Regions from separate parts of the Janthinobacterium sp. GW460-12-1-14-LB5 genome, predicted to be linked through region 1. Evidence: predicted binding sites of a transcription regulator. Region 1 holds the regulator's gene; each other region holds the start of a gene.
The links. Region 1 encodes sigma-54, which starts transcription at its own class of promoters, with help from an activator protein. Its sites were predicted from a motif close to TGGCANGNAANCTGCTTT; they were not measured.
Positions count from the first base shown of each region.

Region 2: a site for sigma-54 is predicted at 1,756-1,773, ahead of AC07X6_RS08535 (TorF family putative porin). Genes of this name have one in related genera too.
Region 3: a site for sigma-54 is predicted at 1,413-1,430, ahead of AC07X6_RS10180 (EDSAP-1 family PEP-CTERM protein). Genes of this name have one in related genera too.
Region 4: a site for sigma-54 is predicted at 1,902-1,919, ahead of pedF (cytochrome c-550 PedF). Genes of this name have one in related genera too.

Region 1 is NZ_JBWKYD010000004.1:121,617-125,193, reverse strand. Features, by position in the region: gene lptB (LPS export ABC transporter ATP-binding protein) at 1-691, shown strand, start outside; gene AC07X6_RS05190 (RNA polymerase factor sigma-54) at 696-2,174, shown strand; gene hpf (ribosome hibernation-promoting factor, HPF/YfiA family) at 2,244-2,606, shown strand; gene AC07X6_RS05180 (3-hydroxyisobutyryl-CoA hydrolase) at 2,734-3,577, shown strand, end outside.
Region 2 is NZ_JBWKYD010000006.1:267,048-270,624, forward strand. Features, by position in the region: gene AC07X6_RS08525 (ammonium transporter) at 1-546, opposite strand, end outside; gene AC07X6_RS08530 (P-II family nitrogen regulator) at 558-896, opposite strand; gene AC07X6_RS08535 (TorF family putative porin) at 908-1,675, opposite strand; gene AC07X6_RS08540 (accessory factor UbiK family protein) at 1,946-2,194, shown strand; gene AC07X6_RS08545 (YifB family Mg chelatase-like AAA ATPase) at 2,305-3,577, shown strand, end outside.
Region 3 is NZ_JBWKYD010000008.1:82,640-86,216, reverse strand. Features, by position in the region: gene AC07X6_RS10185 (LytR C-terminal domain-containing protein) at 1-266, shown strand, start outside; gene AC07X6_RS10180 (EDSAP-1 family PEP-CTERM protein) at 337-1,326, opposite strand; gene AC07X6_RS10175 (hypothetical protein) at 1,538-1,912, opposite strand; gene AC07X6_RS10170 (hypothetical protein) at 2,074-2,385, shown strand; gene AC07X6_RS10165 (dodecin) at 2,404-2,610, opposite strand; gene AC07X6_RS10160 (immunity 52 family protein) at 2,752-3,468, opposite strand.
Region 4 is NZ_JBWKYD010000045.1:13,999-17,575, forward strand. Features, by position in the region: gene AC07X6_RS27990 (TonB-dependent receptor family protein) at 1-360, shown strand, start outside; gene AC07X6_RS27995 (substrate-binding periplasmic protein) at 520-1,353, opposite strand; gene pedF (cytochrome c-550 PedF) at 1,379-1,864, opposite strand; gene rtcA (RNA 3'-terminal phosphate cyclase) at 1,997-3,016, opposite strand; gene AC07X6_RS28010 (RtcB family protein) at 3,033-3,577, opposite strand, start outside.

The DNA.
Region 1 (3,577 bases):
CCAAGTCGTGCATGATGTCTCGCTGCAAGTCGAATGCGGCGAAGTGGTGGGTCTGCTGGGGCCGAACGGCGCCGGCAAGACGACTTCGTTCTACATGATCGTCGGCCTGGTGCCGTCGGACGGCGGCAGCATCGATATCAGCGGCGTGGACATTTCCAGCCTGCCGATCCACCGCCGCGCGCAGATGGGCCTGTCGTACCTGCCGCAGGAAGCGTCCGTGTTCCGCAAGCTGACGGTGGAAGACAATATCCGCGCCGTGCTGGAAATCCAGACCGTCGAAGGCCGTCCCCTGAAGAAGGCCGAGATCGAGGAGCGCCTGGATAAACTGCTGGCCGACTTGCAGATTGAAAAGCTGCGCGAGAACCAGGCCCTGTCCCTGTCCGGCGGCGAGCGCCGCCGCGTGGAAATCGCCCGCGCGCTGGCCACCGACCCGCGTTTCGTGCTGCTCGACGAGCCGTTTGCCGGCGTGGATCCGATCGCCGTGATCGAAATCCAGCGCATCGTGCGTTTCTTGAAGGAGCGCAATATCGGCGTGCTGATTACCGATCATAATGTGCGCGAGACGCTGGGTATTTGCGACCGTGCCTACATCATCAACCAGGGCTCGGTGCTGGCGTCGGGACGCCCCGACGACATCATCGCGAACGAGTCGGTACGCCGGGTCTATCTGGGCGAACACTTCCGCATGTGAGCCAATGAAACAATCATTGCAGCTGCGCACGTCGCAGCACCTGGCACTGACGCCGCAGTTGCAGCAATCGATACGCCTGCTGCAATTATCCACCCTGGAATTGCACCAGGAACTCGAGCAGCTGCTGACGGACAATCCCTTGCTCGAACGCCTCGACGATCCGCTCGACCGTTCGCTGCGCCTGCTGTCCGACGGCGCCCTGAGTTCCACGGCCGCGCCGGCCGAAGCGCCGCCCCAGCCGCCAGGCCAGGAGGCGCCCGCCGCACCGGCCGAAGCGGACGGGTTTGACGGCGAGGCGGGCGAGGGCCCGGCCGCCGCGGAGGGCGGCGACAGCGACTGGAGCGAGGCGAGCCGGGGCAAGGCGCCCGACGATGAAGATTCGCGTCCGCAACTGGAGGCCCATCACTGCACCCTGCGCGAGCACCTGATGGAGCAGATGCGCGTGACGGTGCTCGAGTTGCGCGACCGCGCGCTGGTCGAGCTGATCATCGACGCGCTCGACGACAATGGCTACCTGGAGGAATCGCTCGACGACATCCTGGCACGCCTGCCGGAAGAGCTGGAAATCGACGCCGACGAGATGCGCACGGCCTTGTCGCTGCTGCAAAGTTTCGATCCACCGGGCGTGGGCGCGCGCAATGCGTCCGAATGCCTGGCGCTGCAAATCAGGCGCTTGCCGCACGTCGCCATGGTGACGCGGCGCATGGCCCTCGTCATCGTGGAAAAGCACCTGGCCTGGTTTGCCCAGCGCGATTTCAACAAGCTGAAAAAAGCCCTCGATTGCGACGATGAAGACTTGCGCGAGGCGCAGACGGTGATTCGCCAGTGTAATCCGCACCCGGGCGCCGTGTTCGCCTCGGACGTGTCCGATTACGTGGTGCCCGACGTCGTCGTCAAGCGCGCGCGCAATGGCTGGCAAGTCACCCTGAACAACGACGTCATGCCGCGCCTGCGTGTCAACGCCATGTACGCCAACTTGCTCAAGCAGGGCAAGGGCGAGGGCGCCATGGGTGCGCAGTTGCAGGAGGCCAAGTGGCTGATCAAGAATATGCGTCAGCGCTTCGATACCATCCTGCGCGTGGCACAGGCGATAGTAGAAAGACAAAAGAACTTTTTCTCGCATGGGGCCGTTGCCATGCGCCCCCTTGTGCTCCGTGAAATAGCTGATACACTGGGTTTACACGAGAGTACTATCTCGCGGGTAACAACTCAAAAGTACATGCTGACCCCGCACGGCATGTTCGAGTTGAAATATTTCTTTGGTAGCCATGTCGCCACCGAAGCGGGGGGCGAAGCGTCATCGACGGCGATACGGGCATTGATCGTGCAACTGACAGGAGCAGAAGACCCTAAAAATCCTTTATCCGACAGTAAGATTGCGGACATGCTGGGGGAACAAGGCATGGTGATTGCGCGACGTACTGTTGCCAAATACCGGGAAGCATTGAAAATTCCGCCAGTGAGCCTGCGTAAGTGTTTGTAAGTTTTTTTCGGTTCCTCTGCGGGCCGGATACGATGGACCGCACGAACCCGATCATCTTTAGGAGTGTGTATGAATCTCACCATCAGCGGACATCATCTCGAAGTGACACCAGCCATCCGTGAATACGTACAAACGAAGCTGGAGCGCGTGAAACGTCATTTCGATCAAGTTATCGATATCGCCGTGATTCTGACCGTGGATAACCTCAAAGAGAAAGAAAAACGTCAAAAGGCCGAAGTCAACCTGCGTCTGAGTGGCAAGACCGTCTATGTGGAAAGCCTGGCGCACGACCTGTATGCCGCGATCGATACCCTGATCGACAAGCTCGATAGGCAAGTGATGAAGTACAAAACCAAAGTGCAAGGGCACGGTAAAGAGGCGATCAAGCATCTGCCAGACAACTCAGAGGAAGACGCCGTCGTCGCCGTCTAAGGCCACCGGCTTCCCCCAGTTGTGATCAACTAAGGGCGCACATTGCGCCCTTTTTTGCGTCCTGCGGGACGCAATATCCGTGGTGAAAGCGCTAGAATGCGCCATCCTCACTTCTTTCCTGCCTGCCATGAGCGACTTCGTCCAGACCTCCATCCGCAACCGCACGGGCCACATCGTGCTCGACCGCCCGAAAGCCTTGAACTCCCTGTCGCTGGAGATGGTGCGCACCCTGAGCGCTGCCTTGCTGGCCTGGCGCGACGATCCGCAGGTGGACGCCGTGGTGATCCGCTCCAGCAGCGAAAAGGCCCTGTGCGCCGGCGGCGATATCCGTTTCTTTTACGATGCGGGCCTGGCCACGCCGCAAGGCGGCAGCGCCCTGCTGGAAGATTTCTTTACGGAAGAATACGCGTTAAATCATGTCATTCACTTTTATCCGAAACCGTATATCGCCGTGATGGACGGCGTGGTGATGGGCGGCGGCATGGGCGTGGCGCAAGCCGGGCCCGGCAACCAGTTGCGCATCGTCACGGGCCGCACGCGCATGGCCATGCCGGAAGTCAATATTGGCCTGTTCCCCGACGTGGGCGGCAGTTACTTTCTTTCCCGCCTGGCGGGCCGGCTGGGCCTGTACCTGGGCTTGACGGGCCTGACCATCGGTGCGGCCGATGCCCTGTACACGGGCCTGGCCGATGTGTATCTGCCCGAGGCGCAGATGGGGGCGCTGCTGGCCCTGTTCGACTCGACGCCGGGCGAGGCCTTGCCGGTGGCCATCAAGGCGCTGGCGGCGCCGTTCCAGGCCGAGGCGGGCGCGGCTTCCCTGGCCACGGCGCGCGCGGCGCTGGACCGCCACTTCGGCGCGGGTTCGGTGGCCGCCATCATGGCCTCGCTGGCGCAGGACGACAGCGCGTTCGCCGCGAAGGCCCTGGCGGCCATGCGCCTGCGCTCGCCCTTGATGATGTCGGTGACCCTGG
Region 2 (3,577 bases), on a different contig from region 1:
CTGGAAGGCCACGAAGACGAACTCGGGAATGACGACGCCCTTGCTGAAGGTGGCGGCGGCGGCAAACGTGCCCTTGGCCGGGTCCCAGATACCGTTCAGGAACAGGCGGTCGAAGCCACCGAAGAAGGCGGTTTTTTCCGTGAAAGCGATCGAGTAGCCATAAATGCACCACAGCACGATCACCAGCGCGAACACCATGAACACTTGCATCAGCACCGACAGCATGTTCTTCGAGCGCACCAGGCCGCCATAGAACAGGGCCAGGCCGGGGATGGTCATCAAAATCACCAGCAAGGTGGAAATCATCATGAAACTGGTATCGCCCTTGTTGGCGACGGGCGCGGCGGCTGGCGCGGCAGCGGCCGGGGCCGGAGCGGCGGCAGCCGCCGCTGTTGCGTCAGCCGCGGGCGTGACGGCGGGGGCGGCGACGGCCGACGTCGTGGCCGCCTCCGTCTTGGCGGGAGCATCGGCAAAGCTCGGCGTGGCGACGCCAAACGCACACAGACAGGCAAACCCAGCTAGCAATTTTGTTATATTTTTACGCATCGATATTCCCCTTAGAGCGCTTCGTTGCCGGTTTCACCGGTACGGATGCGGATGACCTGTTCCAGGTTGTAGACGAAAATCTTGCCATCGCCGATCTTACCGGTACGCGCGGCACCTTCGATCGCCTCGATGGCCTGGTCGACAATGGCGTCATCGACGGCCGCTTCAATCTTGGTTTTTGGCAAGAAATCGACGACATACTCGGCACCACGGTAGAGTTCCGTGTGGCCTTTCTGGCGGCCGAAGCCTTTGACTTCGGTGACGGTAATGCCTTGCACATTGATAGCCGACAAAGCTTCGCGTACTTCGTCCAGTTTGAACGGTTTAATGATTGCGGTAATCATTTTCATGGCAGTCTCGCTTAAAAGGTTTTGGACACGGTCAGCACGAGACCGGATTTCGCCAGATTCTTGCCATTCGGTGCCAGCGACGTGATGTTGGCTTTGACGGCCGCCAGGGAAACGGTCGCCATGCCGAAGTCCTTGGTCACGCCGATCTTGTAATCGTTATAGCTGAGGGCATCGTTGTGCTCGACTTTCTGGCGCCCCACATGCAGGTTCAGCATGTAGCCATCATGCACCTCGACGTTGGCGCCCACGTCGAGGTAGCCGCTGTTCTTGCTGTCGGCGACACCGAACAGATTCGTGGTCGAATGCGAGTATTTGATATACATCGGGCCGTAGCCCAGTTGGCCGTACAGCTCGAAGGTGTTCGCATTCGTGCTCAAGCCATTCGATGGATAGAAGTAATACAGGCCGCCCACGTCATAGGTGAAATCCTTGCTGATCTCGCCCCGCTTGCCGGCATAGATATCCCATTCCAGGTTCGTATCGCCGCCGCCGTCCTTGATCCATTTGATGCTCGACAGCCAGGTGCCCACGTACAGGCCCGTCGGGTTATGGGTATAGTCGGCACCGCCGCTGATGGCCGGGTTCAGGCGGCTTTGCGAGATGCCGCGGTAACGGTAGTCGCTCGTCAGCGCCACGTTGTAGCTCACCACGTTATCAGGAACGGCTTCGGCCGCAGCAGGCGCCGCCACTGCATCCTGGGCCATGGCGCTACCGCTCAGGGCGGTCATGGCCAACATCAATGCGGCTGCTAAAGTCATGTTCTTGGACAGATTCTTCATGGCGATTCCCTTTTATTGAACTTTTAAAGCGGTTGAGGTTTAAAATCTTGGCTGGAGATCACAAAGCGTTCATACCTTCTTTAGCAGAATACGTGCCAGCTATATTGCCACCTTGATAGGTGCATTTCCGTCCATACATACCCTGCAAGCCGCTGGGCATGCGGGAATACGCTGCTGGAGCGTTGTGGATTTGCCTATTTTCGCACCAGATTAACACTGCTGTGCACCGCAATGGTGCGATGCACATGCCGCACCATAAAAGGACTGACCATGGACATGAATACCTTCTTTAACGACTTGCAAGGCAAGATCCACCAAGCCATCGAGAACTCGCCGGCCAAGGATATCGAGAAAAACGTGAAATCGATGATGACCCAGGGTTTCGCCCGCCTGGACCTCGTCACGCGCGAAGAATTCGATATCCAGGCACAAGTGCTGGCCAAGACCCGCGCCAAGCTCGATGCACTGGAATTGCGCCTGATCGAACTGGAAACACGCCTGAACGACCCGAAGGCTTAATGCAGGGCAGGCAAGGCACCGCAATCGGCAGCCTTGCTGGCACACATCAAGCTTCAGACTGTTGCAAGGGCTAGACTGATACTGCCCGCGTTCGCGGTGCAGGGGGTCTGATGAGTCTGGCAGTCCTGAAAAGCCGCGCCCTGGCCGGCATGGAGGCGCCCGAGGTGAATGTCGAAGTCCACCTCGCCAATGGCTTGCCTTCTTTTACCATCGTCGGCCTGCCCGATACGGAAGTGAAAGAATCGCGCGACCGCGTGCGGGCCGCGCTGCAAAACTGCGGCTTCGAGATGCCGGCGCGGCGCATTACGGCCAATCTGGCGCCGGCAGACTTGCCCAAGGAATCGGGCCGCTTCGACCTGCCCATCGCGCTGGGCATCCTGGCCGCCTCCGGCCAGTTGCCGGGCGACCAATTACACCACTACGAATTTGCCGGCGAATTGTCGTTGTCGGGCCAGTTGCGCCCGATTCGGGGCGCCCTGGCCATGACCTTTGCCATGCAACGCGGCAAGAGCGGCGTACCGCGCGCCTTCATCCTGCCGCAGGCGAACGCGGACGAGGCGGCGCTGGTCAGCGATGCCTGCATCTATCCCGCCCACAGCCTGCTCGAGGTCTGCGCGCACTTTGCCGCGCATGCCAGCCAGACAGCCCTGCAGCGCCACCAGCCCATGCTGACTGTCCCCGCTTTCCCGTATCCCGACTTTGCCGACGTACAAGGGCAGCAACAGGCGCGGCGGGCGCTGGAGGTGGCGGCAGCGGGCGGCCACAACGTCCTGATGGTGGGGCCGCCGGGCGCAGGCAAAACCATGCTGGCCAGCCGTTTTCCTGGCGTATTGCCACCCATGAGCGACGAAGAGGCGCTGGAATCGGCTGCCGTGCATTCCCTGGGCGGCCACTTCAAGGTGGAACAGTGGAAGCGGCGGCCCTACCGCGCCCCGCACCAGACGGCATCGGGCGTGGCACTGGTGGGTGGAGGCAACGTGCCGCGGCCTGGCGAAATCTCGCTGGCCCACTGTGGCGTGCTGTTTCTCGACGAAATCGCCGAATTCCAGCGCCGGGTGCTCGATGTGCTGCGCCAGCCCATGGAATCGGGCGTCATCAGCATTTCGCGCGCGGCCCGCCAGGCCGAGTTTCCTGCCCGCTTTCAGTTGATCGCTGCCATGAATCCCTGCCCGTGCGGCTATCTGGGCCACGCGTCCGGCCGTTGCCGCTGCACGCCGGACGCCGTGCTCCGTTATCACAATCGCCTGTCCGGCCCGCTACTCGACCGTATCGACCTGCAGATTGAAGTGGCCGCCATGCCGCCGGCGGCGCTGGGCCGCCATGCCGGTGCCGGAGAATCCACGCAGCGGATCGCCACACGGGTGGCGGCAGCCTATGCCTTGC
Region 3 (3,577 bases), on a different contig from region 1:
AAGTGGTGCGCCTGGCCAATGAAATCAGCTTCCAGGTAGCGCGCACGCGCGTCGAATACCGGCCCGCGCAAGAGCAGGCGGCGCGCCAGCTGGCCCGCCAGCTGGGCACGCAGGTGAAGGCCCAGGTGCAGATCCAGGCCGCCGACTGCCCTGCCAGCGAACTGCGGCTGATACTGGGGCACGACCTGAGCGACCCTGCCATACTGCACCGCTATTATCTGCAGCAGCTGCAACTGGCGCGCCAGGCGCTGGCGCGGCTCGGTTAACACGTCTTGGCTGGCATGAAACAACACGCGGCGCCTTGGCGGGCGCCGCGTGTTGTTGGCATGCCGGTGTTTATTGCGGCTGGCGGCGGCGCGTGAAGGCCAGGCCGGCCAGTCCCAGGCCCAGCAGGAACAGGGTGCCAGGCTCCGGCACGACCAGTGGGTCGATGACGACGATATCGGTGCGCGTGGACTTGGAAAAATTCAGGGTATAGCTGCCGGCGGGCAGGGCGAAATTCGAGGTCAGGGAAAACAGCGCGAAGTCATTCGTGAAGGCGCGTCCGGTGGCGGGATCGTTGGTGCCGCTCGTCATGTTCAGGCTGAAGGGGTCGAGGCTGCCGGCGCCATGGTTGCCGTTGACGTCGCTGCCATTGCCGGCATTGCCATCGGGCGCGAACTGGAAGATCACGCCATCGGCATTCGCGTTCGACAGGCAGCCTGCTGGGCTGGCGCTGTTGCACGAGATATTGAAGATATCCATGATCGACACGTTCGACTTGTCGCCCATGGTCGTCACGCTGGTGCGCAGGTCGCGCCGTCCCATGAAGCTGAAGGTGATGAAGCCGGCGCTCGACAGGGTCAGGTTGACGGAGCCGGTGAGCGTGTCGCCGGCCGTGGATGAGGCGGCGCCGACCGTGTTGCGCTGCGCTTCCGAGACGGCGCGTACGGTGGCGCCGCCATTGAGCATGTTGCCGAAGGCATGCGCATCGCCGCGCGCGAACTCCAGGGTGGAACTGGGGCTCGGGGCGTAGTGGTTCTGCGGCAAGCCGCTGCAGCCGCCACCCGAACATACCTGCTGCACGTCGGCGTTGGCGGCCGGTCCCGTATTGACGGCACGCGGATTGACGGCCACGCCGCCTTCAAAGAAGGCGCTGTCGCTGGCATTGCGGTTGGCGCCGGCCAGCGACAGCGCGCCGGCGCTGGTGGTGATGCGGAAATTGTTCAACTCGTTGACGGCCAGGCCGTATGCGCCGGCCTGCGCCTGGCCGCTGGCCAGCAGGCTTGCCGCCGCCAGTGCGCCCAGCCAGCCCAAGGTCTTGCTTCGTGTGTGATCGACGTTCATCGCAGCCTCTTATCGTGGTCAGTCTCGGAAAATCCGGGGATGAGGAATCCAGGATGACTTGCCTGAATTCATCTCGTAGACAGGGATAAGCAGTTTGCATGCCACACAAAAAAAGCCCATGGAATCAACGATTTGTGCAAAGCGGACTGAACTGGATAGGGCAAAGTGTAAGAAAGGCCGACGCCGCTTGGCGGAAGGCGGCGGGGGCGCCTCAGGTGGCGCGGTGATAGCCCAGGTGGCCACCCGAATTGCGTGCGCAACCGCAACCGATGCGCGCCACTTCCTCCCCTTCCGTCAATTTCCAGTTGGTAATCGTCGTGCGTTCCCAGTCGATGTCGCTTTTCTTGACAGGTTTCACTATCAGCGTGCGTTGTTCCACATCCGTGTACTCCATCAGCTCCTCGTCGTCGGCGATGTCGAAATGGCGGTGGATCAGGGAAATGCCGAAGCGGTCGAGCGCGCCATAGCGTTGCAGCACGTCGCGCAGCTCGCGAAAGCAGGCGAGGTCGTCGGGCCGCAGCGGATCGACGGCGGAAATATCGGCGACGGGCTGCCATTGCATGGCGTGGATGTTCAGGCTGTGCATGATGTTCTCCTGTGCCCCTGGTATCAAGCCCAGGCTGCCGGAAGGGCGCCGGCACGCCTGGCGACATGCCCATCGTGGCCGCAAAGCCGCTGCGGCGCTTGCGCCATATCAAAGGTGCGGCACATCGCCTCTCGCCCGATCATTGCCCGGTAAAATAGGCGATGGCAAACAAAACCCCCACCTTCCCCGGCGCACGCACGGGCCGCGGCCAGGTCCTGGCCGTGCTGCTGTCGAACCGCGACCAGTCCGGCGCCGAACCGCTGCAAGGCCGCGTCTCGCTGGCCGCCATCGTGAAAGCGCTGAAACGCAAATACCACTGGCCGATTGAAACGCACAGTTTTCCCGCGAATACGCAAGATGGCCGCGCCAGCTGGGCGACTGTCTACAGCTTGCCGGAAAAGGTGATCGAGGCCGCGCTGGAGGCCGGCGGCCGGGAGTGGCTGGAGAGCCGGGCAGTAGCCGGGCGGCGGTGACGAACGCGCCGCTTTGCGCTATTCCAGCCGGAAGCCGACCTTGAGCGTGACCTGGAAGTGCGCCACCTTGCCATCGACGATATGGCCGCGCGATTCCGTCACTGCATACCAGTCCATATGCTTGACCGTCAGCGCCGCCTTGGCAATGGCATCGCGTATCGCCTGATCGCTGCTCTCGGTGGACGTGCCGACCAGTTCGATCAGCTTGTAAGTGTGTGCGGACATGATATTTCCCCAGGTAGGCAAGCCAGACATCGGGAGCCTGCTTTGCGCAGGCACGTGCTCATCTTGCGCCTAAACGTGCTGATAGTCATTGCGCGGTGCAGCAATGCGTCGCGCAAGCCAAGCGGGACGAGCTATCTTTCGTTAAATATCGACATAGCGAGGCAGCAGGTCCTGATCGACCAGGCGAATTTCAATGGCATTGGCAATCTTGACGTGCTCGGGATTCTCATCAGAGAACGGCTCGTCGGTGACGCTGACGATGATGGTGCCAATCTGCTTGTCTTTACCTTGCTCGTCCATCGCCATCACGGGCACTAAAGCGCGTGCCTCGGGCACCTGTTGGACCGTGAGTATGCGCGGCAGGTACAACATCCAGCCAACACCGGGACGGTCCTTGAAAACTTGTTTTTCAAAATAATCGTTACGTGCAACCGTGATCAACACTGGCCGTAGGGAACCCGCGATAATGGACAGCAGCTCTTTCAATCCATCAAGACCGAGGCGCTTAACGTACTCGCATTCTCCGTCAATTTCAAAACTCCAAGAGGGCCAGTCACTGTCGCTGAAGCCAAGCGCAATACTCGCGCCATCACCGTCTCCGAGCTCGCCATTCCAGACACTGAGATATCGAAATCTCTCACCCTTGAACTCGGCCTCGAGTACGGCTTCGGCCGCTGTGGTGAGTTCTCCCGAGGCATCGAAAACCGGATACAGAAATGACTCTGCTTCTGTCTCCTTCGACAGAAACCAATTCTTTCCAAACGCCTCAGTTTTTTGCAGGAAGCGGACAATCGTCGCGATTTTTTGGACGGTAGGTCGGAACGCAATGGATGTGTTCGCTGCATCGCGTTTGAACAAAGAGTTTATTATCATAATATTATTGTGCAAGCGCCCTTAGTGCGCCTAAATGCGCTGGACGTCATTGCGCGGTGCAGCAATGCGTCGCGCATGCCGAGCGGGACGAGCT
Region 4 (3,577 bases), on a different contig from region 1:
GGCGTGCGCGAAGGCAGCCGCTTGCCCGGCGTGCCCAGCGCCAACCTGTTCGCGGAACTGGCCTGGAAAGACACGCTGGACCGTTTCGGCGCGGCACTGGAAAGCGTGGCCAGCAACCAGGTCTACGCGGAGGATAGCAACATCGAAAAGCCGGCGCCCGGCTACACGGTGTTCAATGCACGCTTCAACGCCAAACAAAACGTAGGGAATTGGCGCTTCAAGGAATTTGCCCGCCTGAACAATCTTTTCGACAAGACCTACGTGGGCTCCGTCATCGTCGGCGACAGCAACAAGCGCTACTATGAAGCGGCGCCGGGCCGTAACTGGTTGTTAGGCGTCAGCGCCCAATACGCGTTTTAAGAACACCTGAGAAAAAGTCCATGGCCGCGTTGCATTGCCTTGTCGTACTATTCGTACTGCCTGCGGCAATGCGCCTTGCCCTGAACATTTTTCAGGCGTTCTCATGAAAAAGCCCGCGCCTCTTCCGATGCGCGGGCTTTTAAACTCAAGCAAGCTACTTCAGGGGCGAGCTTCCTTCACCCCATATTTCTCAAAGATGGTTTTCAATTCGCCGCTGGCCGCCATCTCGTTCATGGCAGCCTGCAGTAACTTGGCTACATCGAGCTGTTGCTTGCTGACGGCCAGGCCCACGGCCCAGCCGGCACGCGGCAAGCGGGCGAACGCCACTTCGCTCAAGGGGAAAGCGGGATCGCTTTTGAGCACCGACTCGATTTCCGAACGGTTCGCCAGCACGGCGTCAAGCTTGCCTGCTTGCAATTGCTGCAAGGCTTCGGCGGCCGTGTCGAAGATCCGCACGTCGTCGCGGTACTTGCCATTGTCCTCGCCCAGCATCAGCATGGCGGCGATCGAGACCTTTTCCACGCCGATGCGCTTGCCAGCCAGCGAGGCGACGCCATCGAATTGCGGCACGGCATGCGCACTGCGCGCCAGGCGCACGGTTTCCACGTAATACGGCGCAAAGATCTCGACCTTGTCGTTGTCCGCCATCAATTTCTTGTCGACCGGCACGTGCAGCATCACGTCGGCGGGGCCATAACCGAGGTAATGCCCCTTCCACACCATATTGCGCAAATCGTCGTTGAGGTTTTCGCCGGCGGGAAATGGCAGCAAGCTCAGTTTCAAGCCCAGCTTTTTCGCCAGCGCTTCGGCAATGTCGATATCGATGCCCGTACCCTTGTCGGAAAACGGCGCGAACTCGTTGTACACCGCCACTTTCAGGCTGCCCGACTGCTGCACTTTCTGCCAGTCGGCGCGCGCCGGCGCGGCTGCGCACAGCGCCAGGCAAGCGAGCGAGAGCATCGCGCGCGTGCCCCGGAATTGAAATGAACGCATGGGACTCCTTCGTGATCAATTCGGCTTAATTGGATTCGCGGCGGGTTTCCAGGTAGGTCTTGATGGCCCACATGGCTTCCTGGTTGAACACGCCTTCGAACGGCGGCATGTACACGGCGCCATTACGCACTTTACCGTGGCGGATAGTCGACAGGAAATAATTGTCCGTTTCCTTGTAGCAAGCCTGTTTCTTTGTCTCATTCTTGATACCGAAACAATCGCGGTCCAGCTGGCGCAAGTCCGGCGCGATGCCGCCGGAGATGGCTTCAATGCCGTGGCAGCGGGCGCAATTCTGGTTGTAGGCGGATGTCCCCACCGTCAGGGCCAGTTTGTTGCCCCGATACGGGTTTTGCTCGAGCCACTTGTCGCCCACCTTGGGTAAACCCGTGGTGTCGACACCTTGCGGCGTGACATTGCCATGCGCATAAGCTTGCGGCAAGGTCAGCAGGGAAGTGAGGGCAACGGCGCCGGCGGCGGCTACGCCGAGCAGGGTGCGGATGGAATAGGTCATGCTGGTCTCCTTGGTTTTTTTAGTGAATATCCAAAGAAGAGCAAATGCCATGCCATGCTTGCGTACCCCACATCTGGCTGCCCATGTATCAATTTGGAACAGCTGCAACAGGTATTTGTGTCACCGCGTACGTCAGACGGCGGCCACCGTGCAGATGCTGGCCCGCTCCTGCTGCTCGAAAGTAATACGCACGGGTAAAAATCTGGCAATCACTTCCGCATTCGTCAACGCATGCTGCGACACCTTGTTGCAGCTGAAGCTACCGCCACCGGCCAGCGCCATCGGCAGCAAGAGCTGGTCGGCCAGGTGCTCGCCCACGGCCGCGTCCGTCTTGAGATAAGCGCGCACCTCGTTCAACAGGCGCTTGGCCACGGATTCGGCCAGCAGGGACTTTTCGCCGAACGACGTAAATACTTCCGTGACGTGTTCATGCTCCAATGTCAGCAGCAAGACGTTGCCCGGGCCCTGCTCCGCCGGCAAGCCGACGATGCGCAGCTGCTTGCCGCTCCAGCCCATGCCGCTGGCGACACGCTCGAGCTCGCGCTGCGCCACGTTCACATGCACGCCCGCCACCACGCTTTCCGCATACCCCGCCTTCCGTTCGCCGCGCTGCAGCAATACGATGGGCCGCAAGCGCGGGCACGGCTGCACGGTGGCCAGCACCTCGCCACCGCCTGCGGGATGAAAGCCATAGCGCTGCTGCGTAATCTCTACCTCGGCGCCCATCTGTTCCAGGATGCGGCCATATGCGCGCTGCAAAAAATGCACGGGCGGCGCCATGGCATTGTGCGTGCCGCCGCTGATGCGCACGGTGGACGGCCCATCCGCATGCAGCAGGGTTGGCAACAGGGTTTGCAATACCAGGGTGCAACTGCCGGCGCTGCCGATGGCAAAGCGGTAATCGCCGCCGCGTATGGGGCCAGGCACGAATTCCAGGCTGGTTGCGCGCAGCGCCACCGGCGTCGTGCGCGCCCCGCAAATGGCGGCCGCCGCCTGCACGGCCAGCAAATGCTGGCGCAGCAAGCCGGACTTTTCCCGCCCCGCGCGAATGTTAATCAGCCGAAACGGTTGCCCCGTGATCATCGACAGGCTCAGCGCCGAACGTAAAATCTGTCCGCCGCCTTCACCTTGCGCTCCATCAATTTCTATCATCTCTACTTTCTTTCTATTAACCTTTGACGCAAACGACCTGCTTCAGGATATGCACGACATCGACCAGTTCGCGCTGCGCCAGCATCACCGCATCGATATCCTTGTAAGCCATCGGAATTTCATCGATCACGTTTGCATCCTTGCGGCATTCCACGCCCTCGGTGGCGCGGATCTGGTCGTCCAGGCTGAAGCGCCGCTTCGCTTCCGTGCGGCTCATCGTGCGGCCCGCGCCGTGGCTGCAGCTATGAAAACTGTCCGCATTGCCCTTGCCGCGCACGATAAAGCTCTTCGCGCCCATGGAGCCGGGAATGATGCCCAATTCTCCGGCGCGGGCCGAGACAGCGCCCTTGCGCGTGATCAACACGTCCTTGCCGAAGTGGTGCTCCTTCTGCACATAGTTATGGTGGCAGTTGACGGCCTCCACATGCGTCTGGAACGGCTTGTGGATGACCGTGCGCACGGCGGCGATCAGATTCTGCATCATCACTTCGCGGTTGTTGCGGGCGAAACGCTGCGCCCAGCCCACGGCTTCCACGTAATCGTCGTAATGCTGCGTGCCTT